One region of the Pseudoalteromonas ardens genome, then DNA from elsewhere that is predicted to be linked to it. Evidence: predicted binding sites of a transcription regulator. Region 1 holds the regulator's gene; the other holds the start of a gene.
What was found. The regulator FliA, encoded in region 1, starts transcription of late flagellar genes. The targets are predictions, from matches to a motif close to CTAAAGNTNNNNNNNNNNNNGCCGATA.
Positions count from the first base shown of each region.

Region 2: the regulator FliA is predicted to act here: its motif matches at 4,579-4,605, upstream of pomA (flagellar motor protein PomA).

Region 1 is NZ_JASJUV010000006.1:232,021-239,976, forward strand. Features, by position in the region: gene QNM19_RS18280 (chemotaxis protein CheW) at 1-350, opposite strand, end outside; gene QNM19_RS18285 (ParA family protein) at 343-1,128, opposite strand; gene QNM19_RS18290 (protein-glutamate methylesterase/protein-glutamine glutaminase) at 1,182-2,345, opposite strand; gene QNM19_RS18295 (chemotaxis protein CheA) at 2,426-4,669, opposite strand; gene QNM19_RS18300 (protein phosphatase CheZ) at 4,685-5,455, opposite strand; gene cheY (chemotaxis response regulator CheY) at 5,475-5,858, opposite strand; gene QNM19_RS18310 (RNA polymerase sigma factor FliA) at 5,902-6,636, opposite strand; gene QNM19_RS18315 (MinD/ParA family ATP-binding protein) at 6,639-7,499, opposite strand; gene flhF (flagellar biosynthesis protein FlhF) at 7,492-7,956, opposite strand, start outside.
Region 2 is NZ_JASJUV010000003.1:538,214-546,169, reverse strand. Features, by position in the region: gene QNM19_RS13125 (aromatic amino acid transport family protein) at 1-1,110, shown strand, start outside; gene QNM19_RS13120 (hypothetical protein) at 1,202-2,086, shown strand; gene QNM19_RS13115 (hypothetical protein) at 2,128-2,652, opposite strand; gene QNM19_RS13110 (flagellar motor protein MotB) at 2,818-3,750, opposite strand; gene pomA (flagellar motor protein PomA) at 3,753-4,520, opposite strand; gene xseB (exodeoxyribonuclease VII small subunit) at 4,762-5,004, shown strand; gene ispA ((2E,6E)-farnesyl diphosphate synthase) at 5,008-5,895, shown strand; gene dxs (1-deoxy-D-xylulose-5-phosphate synthase) at 6,083-7,942, shown strand.

The DNA of each region.
Region 1 (7,956 bases):
GCGCGAGCTGGCACAGCCTGCTCTGCTTCTTCTTTGATAATAGTAGTATTTTCAGTTATCTCAAGATCAGTGGCCGGGGTTATTACCTGCACGTCCTGAACGGTTTCCTGCTCAACAACGGGTTCAGCCGGAGGCTCCGCAATGGGTTGCTCCGCGACTGTTTCAGTATGAGCAGTCTCTGAGCGCTCAACAACACTGAGCGCTGCGGCATTGTCTTCCTGTGCTTCAGGCACAGACTCCAACAACTTAGCCACAGGTGCAAGTGCGACTTCATCTTCCTCTTCTTCGCGTAACAAGGCACCCAGATACTGTTTCATGACCTGTTCATTGGCAAACAGATGCTTACTCATTACTACCTCTATCAACTTCTGCAAGGTGTTCTAATAAGGCACGATATGCATAGACGCCACGCGATTTAGGGCAATACTGCACCGGCACTTGCTGCGCTAAACTGGCATCTCTGAACTTGGTATCAACCGGGATCACACCAGGCCAAACTTTATCCTGATAAGTCTCTACCAAAGACTTATAGGCTTCAAGAGATGCTTTAGTGCGCTTATCATACATAGTTGGCACTATAGTATATTGATATTGCTTGGAATGCGAACTTTGCATTAATGACATTGTGCGCATCATGCGATCCAGTCCTTTCAACGCCAGGAACTCTGTTTGTACCGGGATGAGAATGCGCTCGCTTGCAGCGAGAGCATTCACCATAAGCACACCAAGTACTGGCGGGCAATCCAAAATGGCATAGTCATAATGCTCACTGATCTTGGCAAGCGCCTTTTTCAGGATGAGCCCCATACCCGAGCGATTGCCCATACTGCGATCCAGTGTCGCAATAGCCATAGTCGCCGGCAATATGTCCAGATTCTCGATAGTTGAAGGGCAAAGCGCCTGAAGAATTTCTTCGCTGGCCATATTTGAACCGCGAATAAAAATATCGTACACACTGACTTCTAACTCTTCCGAGTCAATGCCAAAGTAGTATGTTAATGAGGCATGCGGATCTGTGTCTATCAATAATACACGTTTCCCCTGGAGCGCCAGGATCCCGCCGAGACTAACTGTGGTGGTGGTTTTACCCACCCCGCCTTTTTGGTTCGCTACCGTCCAGATTTTCACGTTATTTTTTTATTCCTTCGGCCAAACACAGATCGCATTCAGGCTAACATCAATTATGCACAGCCTATTTCTTTGTTTATTCTCAGTGCTACATCCTGCAAAGCGATATCTTCAGTTGAAATTCCCGCGCTTGCAACAGCTTGTGGCATGCCGTACACCACGCAGGTTTTTTCATCCTGTGCCCAGATAGTCGCACCATTTTGTTTCAACATTCTGGCACCGTCTCGCCCATCCGCACCCATACCAGTCAGTATTACCGCGAGCACATCTCCGCTATATGCTTTTGCTGTACTGGCAAAAGTCACATCTACACTGGGTTTATAGGTAATACGAGGGCTGTCATCTTCAAACACCTTTAAAGTTTTGCTACCGCCCCTGGCTTCAACCAACATCTGCTGGCCCCCCGGTGCCAAATATGCAACACCTGGTTGCAAGCGATCCCCTTGCTCTGCTTCTTTTACTTTGATTTTGCACAGACTATTCAAGCGTTGTGCAAACGCTGGCGTAAATGCTGCTGGCATGTGCTGGATCAACAAGATAGGATGCGGAAAATTCGCAGGCAGCTGAGTTAAAATGGTTTGCAGTGCCACCGGGCCACCCGTCGATGTGCCGATAGCAACGATTTGATACTTTTTGCCAGACGCTTTGAACGACGCACCAGAACTTGGTGTGTCAGATGCAGGACGTGAAAATGTTCGATCAGGTTGTGCTATTGGCTTAGCCGCAGGACGCAGACCTGAAGATGCACTTGGCGCGCTACGTGTCGGCGCAGACGCAGGTGCTGGTGACGAGCCAATAGGCCGAGTAAAGCGACTCACACGACGTCGCCCTATTTCTTTGACCTTGTTCTGTAAAGAGCGGATAGCTTCTTCACTGTTACGGGCAATATCTTCAAACTTCTTCGGTAAGAAATCGACCGCACCGGCATCCAGCGCATCGAGTGTCGCGCTGGCACCTTCACGAGTTAATGACGAAAACATCAGAATCGGAGTGGGGGAACTCTGCATAATCTGCTTAACTGCGCTAATCCCATCCATTACTGGCATTTCCACATCCATAGTGATGACGTCTGGCCTCAGTTTAGCGGCTTTATCGACCGCTTCCTGACCATTCACAGCAAAGTCAATTACTTTGATTTCTGGATCTTTTTCTAGTATTTCACTCACTCGGCGACGAAAGAAGCTCGAGTCATCTACAACTAATACTTTAACTGCCATTGGCATTGCTCTTTTATTCGTTACAGATCCGAAAAGTGGTGTCAAAGACACCACTTTGTCGGTATAAATGCGCCGGGCAATTACTTGCCGGCGTAATATTTTAACATGCTGGGGACGTCCAGAATCAGCGCGATGCCACCATCAGATGTGATAGTCGCACCAGCCATACCCGGAGTACCTTGCAATAAGGCATCTAGCGGTTTAATTACCACCTCTTCCTGGCCTATCAGAGAGTCAACCACAAAGCCTACTTGCTTGGTACCCATCTGAACGATTACCACATGCCCTTCTGCTTTTCGGGCGCCTCTGTCGGCACCTTTCACTAACCAGTGCTCAAGATAAAACAGTGGGATTGCTTTTTCACGCACTATGATAGTCAATTGACCATCAACCACGTTGGTCTTGGTCAAATCAAGGTGGAATATTTCACTTACCCCAGCCAGCGGCAGTGCAAATGTTTGCTGACCAATCATCACCATCAATGTTGGCAGAATGGCCAATGTCAGTGGTACTTTAATTTCCAGTATGGTACCCACACCCAGCTCTGACTGAATGTTGACGGAACCATTTAACTGGGTGATTTTAGTTTTGACCACATCCATACCAACACCTCGGCCAGAGATGTCAGAAATTTGTTCTTTTGTTGAGAAACCTGGCGCAAAGATCAGATTGTAGGCTTCATTATCTGACAAGCGACTTGCCTGGTCAGAATCAATAACCCCTTTGCTTATCGCAATCTTCTTCAATTTCTCTGGGTCCATACCTGCACCATCATCACGAATGGTCAGCAGAATATGATCACCTTCCTGAGAGGCTGATAAGGTCACAGTACCGGTTCTTGATTTACCTGCGGCTTCACGAACATCCGGCATTTCAATACCGTGATCCACTGAGTTACGAACCAAGTGAACCAAAGGATCCGCAAGTGCCTCTACCAGGTTTTTATCCAGATCGGTGTCTTCCCCTTCCAGCACCAGGCTAATGTCTTTCTTAAGGCTACGAGCCAAGTCCCGAACCACCCGGGGGAAACGACCAAATACTTTCTTGATTGGCTGCATTCGGGTTTTCATCACCGCACCCTGGAGGTCTGCGGTCACCACATCAAGATTAGAAATGGCTTTACCCATGGCTTCGCTGTTAGAGTTATTAGCCAAACTAACTAATCGGTTACGCACCAACACTAGCTCACCGACCATGTTCATGATCTCATCCAGGCGCTTAGTATCAACCCGAACGGTTGTTTCCGCCTGTGCTGCTGGTTTCTTAGCGGCGGCTTTATTGTCGGCCGCAGGTTTGCTCTCAACTGCTGGTTTCGCAGGTGCCGGTTTGGCAGCCGGCGCACTGGGTGCTTTAGCAACAGGTGCAGCTGGCTTAGGTTCAGGTTTAGGTGGCGCTTTAGGCGCTTCTTTCGGCGCTGCTACTTCTGCTTCCGTTGATTTTGGTGCTTGCCCTTTTCCGTGCAACTCATCCAGTAAAGCTTCAAATTCGTCATCATTGATTTCATCGTCATCACCGCCAGATGCTTTTGGCGGCTCTGACGCAGCAGGTTGGGCGGGCGCCTTCGGCTGCTCAGCTGGCGCTTGCTCTGCAGTTGCACCAAATTTCCCAACTCCGTGCAACTCATCCAGCAAGCTGTCAAATTCATCATCGGTAATGTCGCCATCATCGCTGCTTGATGGAGCTGGTGTCGCACTTGGTGCGGCAGGCTCTTGCGATGCAACTGAAGGTCCATTACCTGAGCCATGTAATTCATCGAGCAAGCTCTCGAATTCTTCTTCAGAAATCTCGTCTATGCTGTCCGCGCTATCACTTGCAGATTCATCAACGGGAGCCGCAGGTGCGTCAAACAGCACGTCATCCGCACTGGGTGTCGCTACAACCGGTTCAGGCTCAGGATCTGCTGCAGCGGGGGCTGCAATCACTTCGTCTTCTGATTCTGGCTGACTGAGCTGATGTAAAACTTCCAGTAAGTGTGGATCAGCGGGCTCTGGTTGCTCTCTGTTTTGAATACACGAGAACATCTCATTGATGGTATCGAGTGATTGTAAAATCACATCCATCAATTCTGGTGTTACCTGACGCTGCCCCTGACGCAGGACATCAAACACGTTTTCCGCACCGTGACAAGCATCTACCAGCTCAGTCATGCTCAGGAAGCCAGCGCCCCCTTTAACGGTATGGAAACCACGGAAAATCGCATTTAACAGCTCTTTATCTTCCGGGTTGTTTTCTAGTTCGACAAGCTGCTCAGATAACAGTTCGAGTATTTCCCCAGCTTCAACAAGAAAGTCTTGTAAGATATCTTCATCGACTTCAAAGCTCATTCGCATACTCTCCTATTAGAAGCCCAAACTAGACAACAGGTCATCAACTTCATCCTGCCCGGATACGACATCATCTCGAGACTCAGCGTCCAAAATTGGACCCTCAGGACCTGATAACTCATCAGTAACGGCGGGGGCTGTAGTTTGTGCCTGTGGCTGGGCTGCAGTTTGTTGACTTTCATCTGCGCTGCCGAATACGGTCAACAAGTGAATTAGGCTGTCTTCAACTTCACGAACCAACTCAATGACACGCCGGATAACCTGTCCGGTTAAATCTTGATAATCTTGTGCCATCAACACATTGGTCATCAGATTTTGTAATTCATCTGTACGGCCTTTTGACGACTGCATAAAACTGTCAAGATCGTGGCACAAGGATTTGAACTCTCCAAGCTGGATATCCCGGCTCATTAATCTGTCCCAGGTGGGCTTAATTTCAGAGAGTTCATCGGCTAGTTCTTGGGCTAAGGGAAGACTTGCTTCTACGGCATCCATGGTTTTATTGGCAGCGCTTTCGGTCATCTCCATGACGTAATTAAGGCGCTGCTTGGCATCTGGAATGGCTTCTGTCGTGAGATCAGATAAACGGGTATCTAACTCAAAGTTCTTCAACGACTCATGAAGTTGTCGAGTTAGCTTGCCCACTTCAGCAAAAAGCTCTGATTGTTCTTTATTGGTGGCCTCAATTAATATCTCATCAGCCTTTTCCTGCTCACCTTGTTCAAGGTATTCAACGAGCAGTTTAGCCTGTTCCAGAGTTATCTGTGGCACAGAAGATGTTGACATAAGCCTACCCTTTTCAATACTAGCCTAAACGTTCGAACACTTTTTCTAGTTTGGTTTTCAGGGTGCCTGCCGTAAACGGTTTAACGATATAACCATTAACTCCAGCCTGGGCAGCAGCAACGATTTGTTCTTTTTTCGCTTCCGCTGTAACCATGAGTACTGGGATGTGTTTAAGCTTATCATCAGCACGAATTGCACGAAGCAAATCGATACCTTGCATGCCTGGCATATTCCAGTCAGTTACGACGAAGTCGAATTCCTGATTTTGCAACATTGGAAGTGCCGTACTGCCATCATCAGCCTCTTGAACATTGGTAAAGCCTAAGTCTCTTAGCAGGTTTTTGATTATTCTTCTCATCGTAGAAAAATCATCAACCACGAGAATTTTCATGTTCTTATCCAAAACTTCCTCCGGTGAGGTTTGAACCTATATTGTAAAACTAACTCTAATTGATCCAGTCATTGATCTTTGCACGAAGCTTGATCATTGCTTGACCGTGAATCTGACTCACTCGAGATTCGCTGACCTCTAAGATCGCACCAATCTCTTTTAAATTCATCTCATCGTTATAATACAAAGACAACACCAAAGCATCGCGCTCAGGTAAAGTCTTGATCGCATTGACTAACGATTCGTTAAAGCGCTCATTTTTAACATTATTGAATGGTTTGTCTAGCGCAAAATCGTTGCCTGCGGGAGAAATTACGTCTTCATCTACCCCCAAGTCTTCGATGCCGATCACTTTACTTGCATTGACATCATGTAAAATATGATGGTACTCATCTAGCGTAATATCAAGTTTTTCAGCGATTTCAGTATCTTTTGGTTCCCGTCCAAGCTGTGCTTCTAGCTCAGCAATGGCCTCTGCAACCATGCGACCGTTTTTGTGTACCGAGCGGGGCGCCCAGTCACCACGGCGGATCTCGTCAATCATTGCGCCACGAATTCGAATTCCTGCAAAGGTTTCAAAGCTCGCCCCTTTGCTCGCGTCAAAATTTTTGCAGGCTTCTATCAGTCCAATCATACCTGACTGGACTAAATCATCGAGCTGAACACTGGCTGGTAATCTGGCTAACAAATGACAGGCCACCTTTTTCACTAAAGGCGTATGACGTTCCACCACCTTATGCAGGTGGTCTGTCGTTTTATATCCCGCCATGCGGTTGACCGGTGAAGCCATCTTTAACCGTTTACCAATTGCTCAATAAAGAATTCCAAATGACCTGAAGGTTGGTGGGGAATGGGCCACTTGACAGCTTTGCTTGCCAGGCCTCTAAATGCCACAGCAGCAGGTGAATTAGGATAAAGCTCAACGATGGTTTTTTGACGGCGTGAAGACTTACGCATATTTTCGTCAAATGGGATCGTTGCAACCAGCTCTAAAGCGACATCTAAAAATCGGTCTGTAACCTTGGACAACTTTGCAAATAACTCCTGCCCTTCTCTTAAGCTCCGCACCATATTGGCCACAATTTTGAATTTGTAGACGCCATGTTCACGGCTTAATACTTTGATAAGCGCATACGCATCGGTAATAGAAGTCGGCTCGTCACACACTACAACCAGTACATCCTGGGCAGCTCGGGAGAAGCTCAGCACCATGTCTGAAATGCCAGCCGCCGTATCGACGATTAAAATATCAAATTCGCTGCTAAGCTCACTGAAGGCACGGATCAGGCCAGCGTGCTCGGCAGGCGTTAATTCGACCATGTTTTGTGAACCTGACGTTGCAGGCACGATACGGATCCCAGCCGGACCCTCAACTAAGATTTCGTCTAGCTCGCATTCGCCAGATAATACATGAGATAAATTCTTCTCGACCCTCAAGCCTAGCATGACATCACAGTTAGCCAGACCTAAGTCAGCATCAAGCACCAAGACCCGATTACCCTGCTGTCCTAATGCGATGGCAGTGTTGAGGGATACATTGGTTTTACCTACTCCACCTTTACCACCAGTCACTGCGATTACTTTTACACTGTGGTTATTTTTTTGGTTCATTCTCCGCAGGCCACTTGCTTGATCTAAAACTGTATTAATCATACATTCCTACTGTCTGGGACGCCACTGGTACACGTCGCGAATGTTGTGCTTTTGTTCTCTTTAAATACAATTGCTCAGCCTTTTTGACTAACTTCTGAGCGTTTGCCACGCGAATGTCCTCAGGCACTCGCTGACCATTGGTAAGATACCCTATTGGCAGACGATTTTGAATCGCTATGCTAATTATCTCACCTAAACTTAGACTTTCATCAAGTTTTGTAAAAATACAACCACTTAAATTGACTTTTTTGAAGTGGTTTACGGTTTCTTGCAGTACATGCATCTGAGCAGTCGCACTTAATACCAGGTAGCTGCGAATGTCAACACGGCTACTGCGCATCAGGGTGTTTAACTGCTCCGTCAGACGCAAGTCACGCTGACTCATCCCCGCCGTGTCTATTAATATTAGACGCTTATTGCGTAAATGATAAAGAACCTCTGCAAGTTCATTGGCATC
Region 2 (7,956 bases), on a different contig from region 1:
GGACTAGGATTCACCACCGCGTTACTCTTAATACTGGCAACCTGGGCCTTGATGACCTATACCGCCTTACTGATGCTAGAACTGCATCAATACGCCAACAAAGAAGCCACTCTCAATACGCTGGCTAAACGCATATTAGGTAAAAAAGGCCAGTATGTGGCAAACTTTTCCATGGTATTTTTGTTTTATGCACTCTGTGCGGCCTACATAGCAGGCGGCGGTGCGCAACTCCAGGAAAAGCTGACGGCTTTAACCAGTATGGATATTGCCCCTCAGGCAGGCTCAGTACTGCTGGCCATCATGGTCGCAACCATTGTGACTTTGGGTACCAGCACCGTCGATAAGCTCAATCGCGTTCTGTTCACGATCAAAATCCTGGTACTGGCCAGTTTATTCTTTGTTCTTACACCCTATGTACGCGGTCAACACTTGCTGGATATGCCCGTCGAGCAAGGACTCATCATCTCTGCACTGCCGGTCATCTTCACTTCATTTGGCTTTCATGGCTCTATTCCTTCTATCGTTAAGTACGTTGGTCTTGATATCCGTACGCTAAGAAAAGTAATGATAGTAGGTGCTTCACTCCCTTTAGTGATCTACATAGGCTGGCAGTTGCTCAGTCAGGGTGTGATGGCACAAAGTGCGTTACTAAATAGCGAAGGGCTGCCTGGGTTTGTAGCCAGTATCTCCAGTATTGCGCATAGCCCGCAGGTAAGTACCTTTGTGACACTGTTTGCCGATCTGGCACTGGCGACCTCATTTTTAGGTGTCAGCCTGGGCCTGTTTGACTTTTTTGCAGATGCCTTTAAAAAGCGTAATACCGTGTCAGAGCGGGTAATCACGGCACTCATTACCTTTTTACCGCCGCTGGGGTTTGCCCTGTTTTACCCGCAAGGGTTTATTATGGCGCTGGGATATGCGGCTATTGCACTCGTCGTACTAGCAATTTTCCTGCCTGTCACTATGGTTTGGCAGCAGCGTAAAACGCAACAAACGGACGGCTACCAGGTCGTTGGTGGTAACCTGGGTCTGGTGTGCGCAGGGCTTTGCGGCGTGCTAATCATTTCAGCACAATGTTTGCAGATGCTCGGAGTGATCCCGCCACTTTAACAAATCACCACACTTTTTGCCTCGATTTAACTACGGCTGGCGATATAATGCCCGTATGAAGACATTATCAGCCGTAGTTAAGAAGGACCGTATGAAGCACCTGATCCCCCTTATTCTTCCAGCCACTTTACTTATCGCCTGTGGCGGAGAGAATAGTGAACCATTAAAAGCAAACCCGGACTCTTCCACAGATAATAATACCCAGGATACCAGCAACCTCACACCTAGCTGTGGCAATAATTTCAACGCACAACGGTCGCTGAACAAGTTTGAAAGCACCGCGGTCTTTTGGCAGATTGAAGGAGCCCGCTTGCAGTCCAAGCCCCAACTCACGATATTGGCCGACAAGTTCTCTCTCTCTGCGTCCCATGAACTCAGCTCAGATGACACCTTATGCCTGCTGGCCGCAAATATTTTTGGTTCCAGTGGTGCACAGACCTGGCAAGGGGATGACAATGGCTCGGTAAAACCGGGTGAGCTTTACTATTACAGCCCCGCAATTACCTTTACAGGGGCTTTACCATCGCTCACGTCACTGGATGACTGGCGCAGCCAGGGGGCCCCGGCACAAACCGCTATCACGACCCCAAGCAGCGAGATCACCATTTGGTATCGCAACCGGGATGAAAACCGCTTTACTTTAGGAACGGCACAAAGCAATCAAAATCCGGTCACCCTGAGTTGTGACCAAAACGGATTTGCATTGTCTTACTCTTTGTCTCAGGTGGCGCAAAGCCAGGTAGATACCCTCAACCCCAGCTTCTGTGAAACTCAAGGCACCGGAGAGAACGCCGTTACTCAATGCCTGAGTGTGGCACTCACCACCACAGACAAACTGGAATCCTGTACATTTGGCACAACCAGCGTGGCTTTACCTGACAACACAGGCAACAAGACATCAGTCAAAGTGGCAGGTGAACTAAATATAATGACAGCGAACGCTGAACTGAAGATCACTCAGATTGATATTCGCTAGCAAAGGGGTCCTGCCAGCGGTGGGGCCAGAAGAAAGATTCTTTACCCTAAATCTTGATTGGTTTGCGAAGGTGGACTGCCTTTCGCTTTGCGGCCAATTACGTAAATTAAGGGAGCAAAGCACAAAAAAACGGTCGCATAATTAACCAATGGCAGAATTGTTTTATACAAATAGCCAGAATAGCTTAGATCCATCAAATGTCGGTCAACCAACCGGAATAACTGAAGTAAGGGTGCAGGGATAACAACCAACTGACAGATAATGCTCTGCCACATATACATTTTATCTTTCAATGCCCAGTAAGCCACTATGGCAATAAAGAGAATGTCTGCAGCAGCCCAATAAATGTAGCGATAAACCTTGCCGCTATCCAATTCCCTTACTAGTTCATGGGTCAAATAGCCATTAACGAAAAAGATAAGGCACAATAACGAATATCGCAACGCTTGCCTGTCTTTCAAAAAATAAAACAGAACAACAGCAAAAGCGACCATCACCATCTGACTGTCAAAAATAGCATTAAGGACAGGTCGAAGACTGGAGCTGTTGATATCGATATTCGTCATGATATTTAGTCGAGATGCCTACTTAACTTTCTCGTCACCATCGTCACCGCCACCATTAGACCCTGGCATATAAGCATATTTATTAAGCATTGTTTTCTCCATTAACATTGTCAGATTAAATTCCGCTGAATAGCCTAGCCCAAGAATCGGTACCACGCAATACTTCTAGTTGTTTCCGCGTACATTAATTGGGTCAGATTCCTTAGCCTTACCTTGCATAATAGATATTTCGACACGCCGGTTGCGACGACGGTCTTCATCAGTTTCATTAGGCACCAGAGGGCGGGTATCCGCATGCCCAACCACCACCATACGGTTTTTGTCAAATCCAGTGACCGTCTGCATTTCTGACGCGACGGCAACCGCCCGGGTCGCTGACAAATCCCAGTTATTGCTATATAGCTCATTCGAAAACTGGAAGTCATCCGTATGCCCGGACACCGTTATTTCACCAGGCACATCTTTGAGTAGCTGAGCAATATCCTGGATCACGGGCTTAAACTTAGGTTGTAAGAATGCACTGCCAGAAGGAAATGAGCCATTCTCCTGGATCCGTATAATAATTTGCTGTCCCAATGACTCCAGTTCAATCGCACCATCCATGATTTGCTTTTCGAGCTGCTGGGCGATTTTCTTCACCAGCTCATTAACCTGTTCCTGCTCCGCAGCCGCAATGGCCTGTGTCATCGACTGTTCCTGTGCTGTGCTGGAAGACTCACCACCACGCTTGTTACCGCGCTGCTCCTGTCGTCCACCCGCAGAGCTCTCATCACCCGCCTGAAATTCCAGCATCTGTTGCGTCATTTCAACCGTCTGCTGCTGAATAGTTTCTATCGGAGTAGGCTCAGGCTTACCCGGCGTGAACTCCATGGCAATCACACTGGTGCCTTTAGGAATATCTTTTACCTCAATCTTGTTTTGCACACCGAATGCAAACTTCATCGAGCCCGCGATCTGCTTAAATTTGAGTACATCCATTTCTGAAAACGCCAGCAGCAGTACGAAGAAACACATCAGCAGAGACATCAGATCGGCAAAAGTCCCCATCCAGGCTGGTAAGCCTGGGGGGGGACATTTGCATTCGTTCTCGTCAGACATAATTACTCCTCGGCCTCAGCACCCCGTTTGGATTCAGGCAGGTAGTTTTTCAGGATACCTTCTATCACTTTCGGGTTCTGGCCGTCCTGAATGCCCAAAATGGCGTCCAGGATCAAACGTTGGTTGCGTTCTTCTTCATCTTTACGCAACTCCAGTTTTACCTGAATAGGGATAGCCACAACGTTGGCCAGGAACGCACCATACAATGTCGTCAATAGCGCAACGGCCATCGCAGGTCCAATCGCTTTTGGGTCATCCATGTTTGATAACATGGCTACCAGACCAATTAAGGTACCAATCATCCCCATTGCAGGGGCAATGTCCGCCAGAGACTTAAACAACCCAGCACCCATTTCGTGACGCGTTGAGGTCAGCGCAATGTCTTTTTGCAGGGTTGCCCTGACCACATCCGCATCGTGACCATCCACCAGCATGTCAACGCCTTTACGCATAAAGGAATTGGGAATTTCAGCCTCTTCTAATGCCAGGAAGCCACCTTTACGCGCAGAATCTGCCAGTTCAACCGCTTTTTCAATCAGCTCTTCCGGGGTCTCCAGCTTAAACATAAAGGCCTTACCGGCCACTTTACCAATGCCAAAAAACTGGCTCATGGTAAAGTTCGATAGCACGATAAAAATCGAGCCACCAAATACAATAACCACTGATGGAGTGTTGTAAAACATGGCAATCTGGCCATCACTACTAAGTACCATGGACATCACAATCAAGCCTATGGCCCCTAAGATACCAATTACGGTTGCTAAATCCACACACCCTCCAAAGGAAATTACCCGTTATCTATCACGCAGTTATTATTATCGACAGAGTTATCGGCCAGTTTTGCAATAACTTAACTCAATTATATTAAATTGCCTTGAAATTGCGAATCCATAAACCAATGGCAAGCCATTCAGACTGTATAACGCAAAAATTCTGAGAGATCTTTGACCTCAATCTGTAATACTCATAAAATTAGGCGTTTTTTAATTTAGCTCAAAGTGAATACTGCACATGGCGACAAAAAAACCGGAAAACATGAGCTTTGAAGAAGCTGTTGATGAGCTTGAAAGCATTGTACAGGGCATGGAACGGGGCGAACTCACCCTGGAACAGTCGCTCAAGCAATTTGAACGCGGGATAAAGCTGGCCAATGCTTCCTCGCAAAAGCTGCAACAGGCAGAACAGAAAGTGGCGATTTTGCTCGGTAATGACGAGCAAAGCCCGCTAAATGAATTTACGGACGAGCTGGAATAAACTTTGGATTTACAAGCACAACTTGCCCATGCCAGAGCGCAGGTCGAAGAAACTGTAGCGGCGTATTTCGCTCAGGAACTGGACAGTGACGACACAGCCATTGCTGCAGCGCGTTACAGCATTAGTAATGGTGGTAAGCGATTACGCCCGTTTCTGGTCTATGCAACCGGACAAATCTTTGGTGCCGCGCATCGCGATCTCAATATCGCCGCAGCGGCCGTCGAATGTATCCACAGTTATTCGTTGGTTCATGATGATCTTCCGGCCATGGACGATGATGACCTGCGTCGCGGTAAACCAACGTGCCACATTGCATTTGATGAAGCACAGGCAATCCTGGCTGGCGATGCACTGCAAACTCTGGCTTTTGAGCTGTTATCAGCACATACGTTTTCCGTTGCGGCAGCAAATCAGATTGCGATGATCAAAACCCTTGCAAAGGCATCTGGCTTACAAGGTATGGTTGGTGGTCAGGCACTGGATTTGGCAGCAACGGATAAGTCTGTCAGCCTGGCTGAGCTGGAACGGATCCACCGCTTAAAGACAGGCGCACTGCTGACTTGTGCTATTGAGCTCGGCGCGCTGTGTGCCCCTGATGTGTCACCACATACCCTTGCCCGACTGCGTGACTATGGTCAGAGTATTGGCCTGGCATTCCAGGTTCAGGATGACATTCTCGACATAGAAGGTAACACTGAGGTACTGGGCAAACCTCAGGGGTCTGATCTGGAACACAATAAATCTACGTATCCAGCACTATTAGGATTATCAGGTGCAAAGCAAAAAGCGCAGGCACTCGTAGAAGAAGCTAAGCGGGCACTCAAGGATATTGATGCAGACACACAAACCCTGGCTTTGCTGGCTGATTATATTATTGCCAGAGACCATTAATGGCTGTAAACCGACTAGCAATCAACTGATAAGTCGCTAAATTAATAACTAGTTAAGTTATACTGTGGTGCATTGCACACTGCACGCCGAACAAAGCGCCGAGCACCCAGCACAGAATTTATAAATTTAATGGCGGACAACAATGACAACCAAGTCAGCGAACTCTGCCCAGGATAACGTAATCAATATGAGTCTTGATAACAGCAAGTATCCCCTTTTGGCATTGATAGAGCAGCCTGAGCAGCTGCGCACTTTGCCACAACATAAACTGACCGAGTTCAGCGATGAGCTTCGTGACTATCTGCTCAATTCGGTCTCACAAAGTAGCGGTCACCTTGCCTCCGGCCTAGGCACGGTTGAGCTGACGGTGGCGCTGCATTATGTGTACAATACGCCGGACGATCGTCTGGTGTGGGATGTAGGCCATCAGGCCTATCCGCATAAAATACTCACGGGTCGCCGCGATCAAATGCATACCATACGACAAAAAGATGGCCTGCACCCCTTCCCATTCCGTGAAGAGAGCGAGTACGATACATTCAGTGTTGGCCACTCCAGTACCTCTATCTCAGCAGCACTGGCTATGGCGATTGCCGCAGAAAAAGAACAGCAAGGGCGTAAAGTCGTCGCTGTTATAGGTGATGGCGCAATGACCGCAGGTATGGCTTTTGAAGCCATGAACCATGCCGGTGATGTAAAATCAGATATGCTGGTGATCCTCAACGACAATGAAATGTCTATTTCAGAGAACGTGGGCGCACTGAACAACCACTTTGCACGGATCTTATCAGGCAGCTTCTATACCAATATCCGCGAAGGCGGTAAAAAACTCCTTTCCGGTGTCCCCCCTGTTAAAGAGCTGGCGAGCAAAGTTGAAGAACACCTTAAAGGCATGGTTATCCCAGGCACCTTCTTTGAAGAACTCGGCTTTAACTACATAGGCCCAATCGACGGCCATGATGTCAATATGCTGGTGGATACGCTCAGAAACATGCGCAACCTCAAAGGTCCGCAGTTGCTGCATGTTAAGACCCAAAAAGGTAAAGGTTACCAACCCGCTGAAGCTGATCCAATTGGCTATCATGGCGTGCCAAAGTTCGATCCTAGCGTGCATAGCCTGCCCAAATCAAAACCTGCCGCGCCAACATTTTCTAAAGTATTTGGTGACTGGTTATGTGACATGGCAGAACAAGACAATAAGCTGATGGCCATCACGCCAGCCATGCGCGAAGGCTCAGGCATGGTGCGCTTCTCAAAAGAGCACCCAAACCAGTATTTTGATGTAGCAATTGCTGAACAGCATGCCGTCACTTTAGGTGCCGGTTTTGCCTGTGAAGGGCTCAACCCCGTCGTCGCCATTTACTCCAGCTTTTTGCAACGGGGTTACGATCAGCTGATCCACGATGTGGCATTACAGAATCTGCCTGTATTGTTTGCCATAGACCGCGCAGGCATTGTCGGGGCTGATGGCGAAACGCACCAGGGTGCATACGATCTAAGCTTTATGCGCTGTATTCCCAACATGGTGATTATGGCGCCGAGCGATCTGAATGAATGTCGCCAGATGCTCTATACCGGTCATCGTCTGCAACAACCTGCCGCCGTGCGCTATCCGCGAGGCTCGGCAGGTGAAGCAGAGATTGAGGCACAGATGACTGAGCTGGAGGTAGGCAAAGCTAACTTGCTACGCACCGGTAAAAAAGTCGCCATTCTTAACTTTGGTACCTTGCTGCACAATGCAAAGCCGGTCGCAGAGGCACTGGATGCAACTTTAGTTGATATGCGCTTTGTGAAGCCACTTGATAGCGACATGGTTACTAAGCTGGCAGCCGAGCATGACCTGCTGGTGACATTGGAAGACAATGCCATTGCAGGCGGTGCAGGCAGTGCGGTCAGCGAGCACCTGGCCGCTGCGCAGATCCTCAAACCCATTTTGCATCTCGGTATCCCGGATGAGTTCATCAAGCATGGTACGCAAGACCAGATGCACACCGAAATGGGCCTGGATGCTGCCGGTATCCAGCAACGGATCGAAGCTGTACTTTAATTTTTGAACCACCT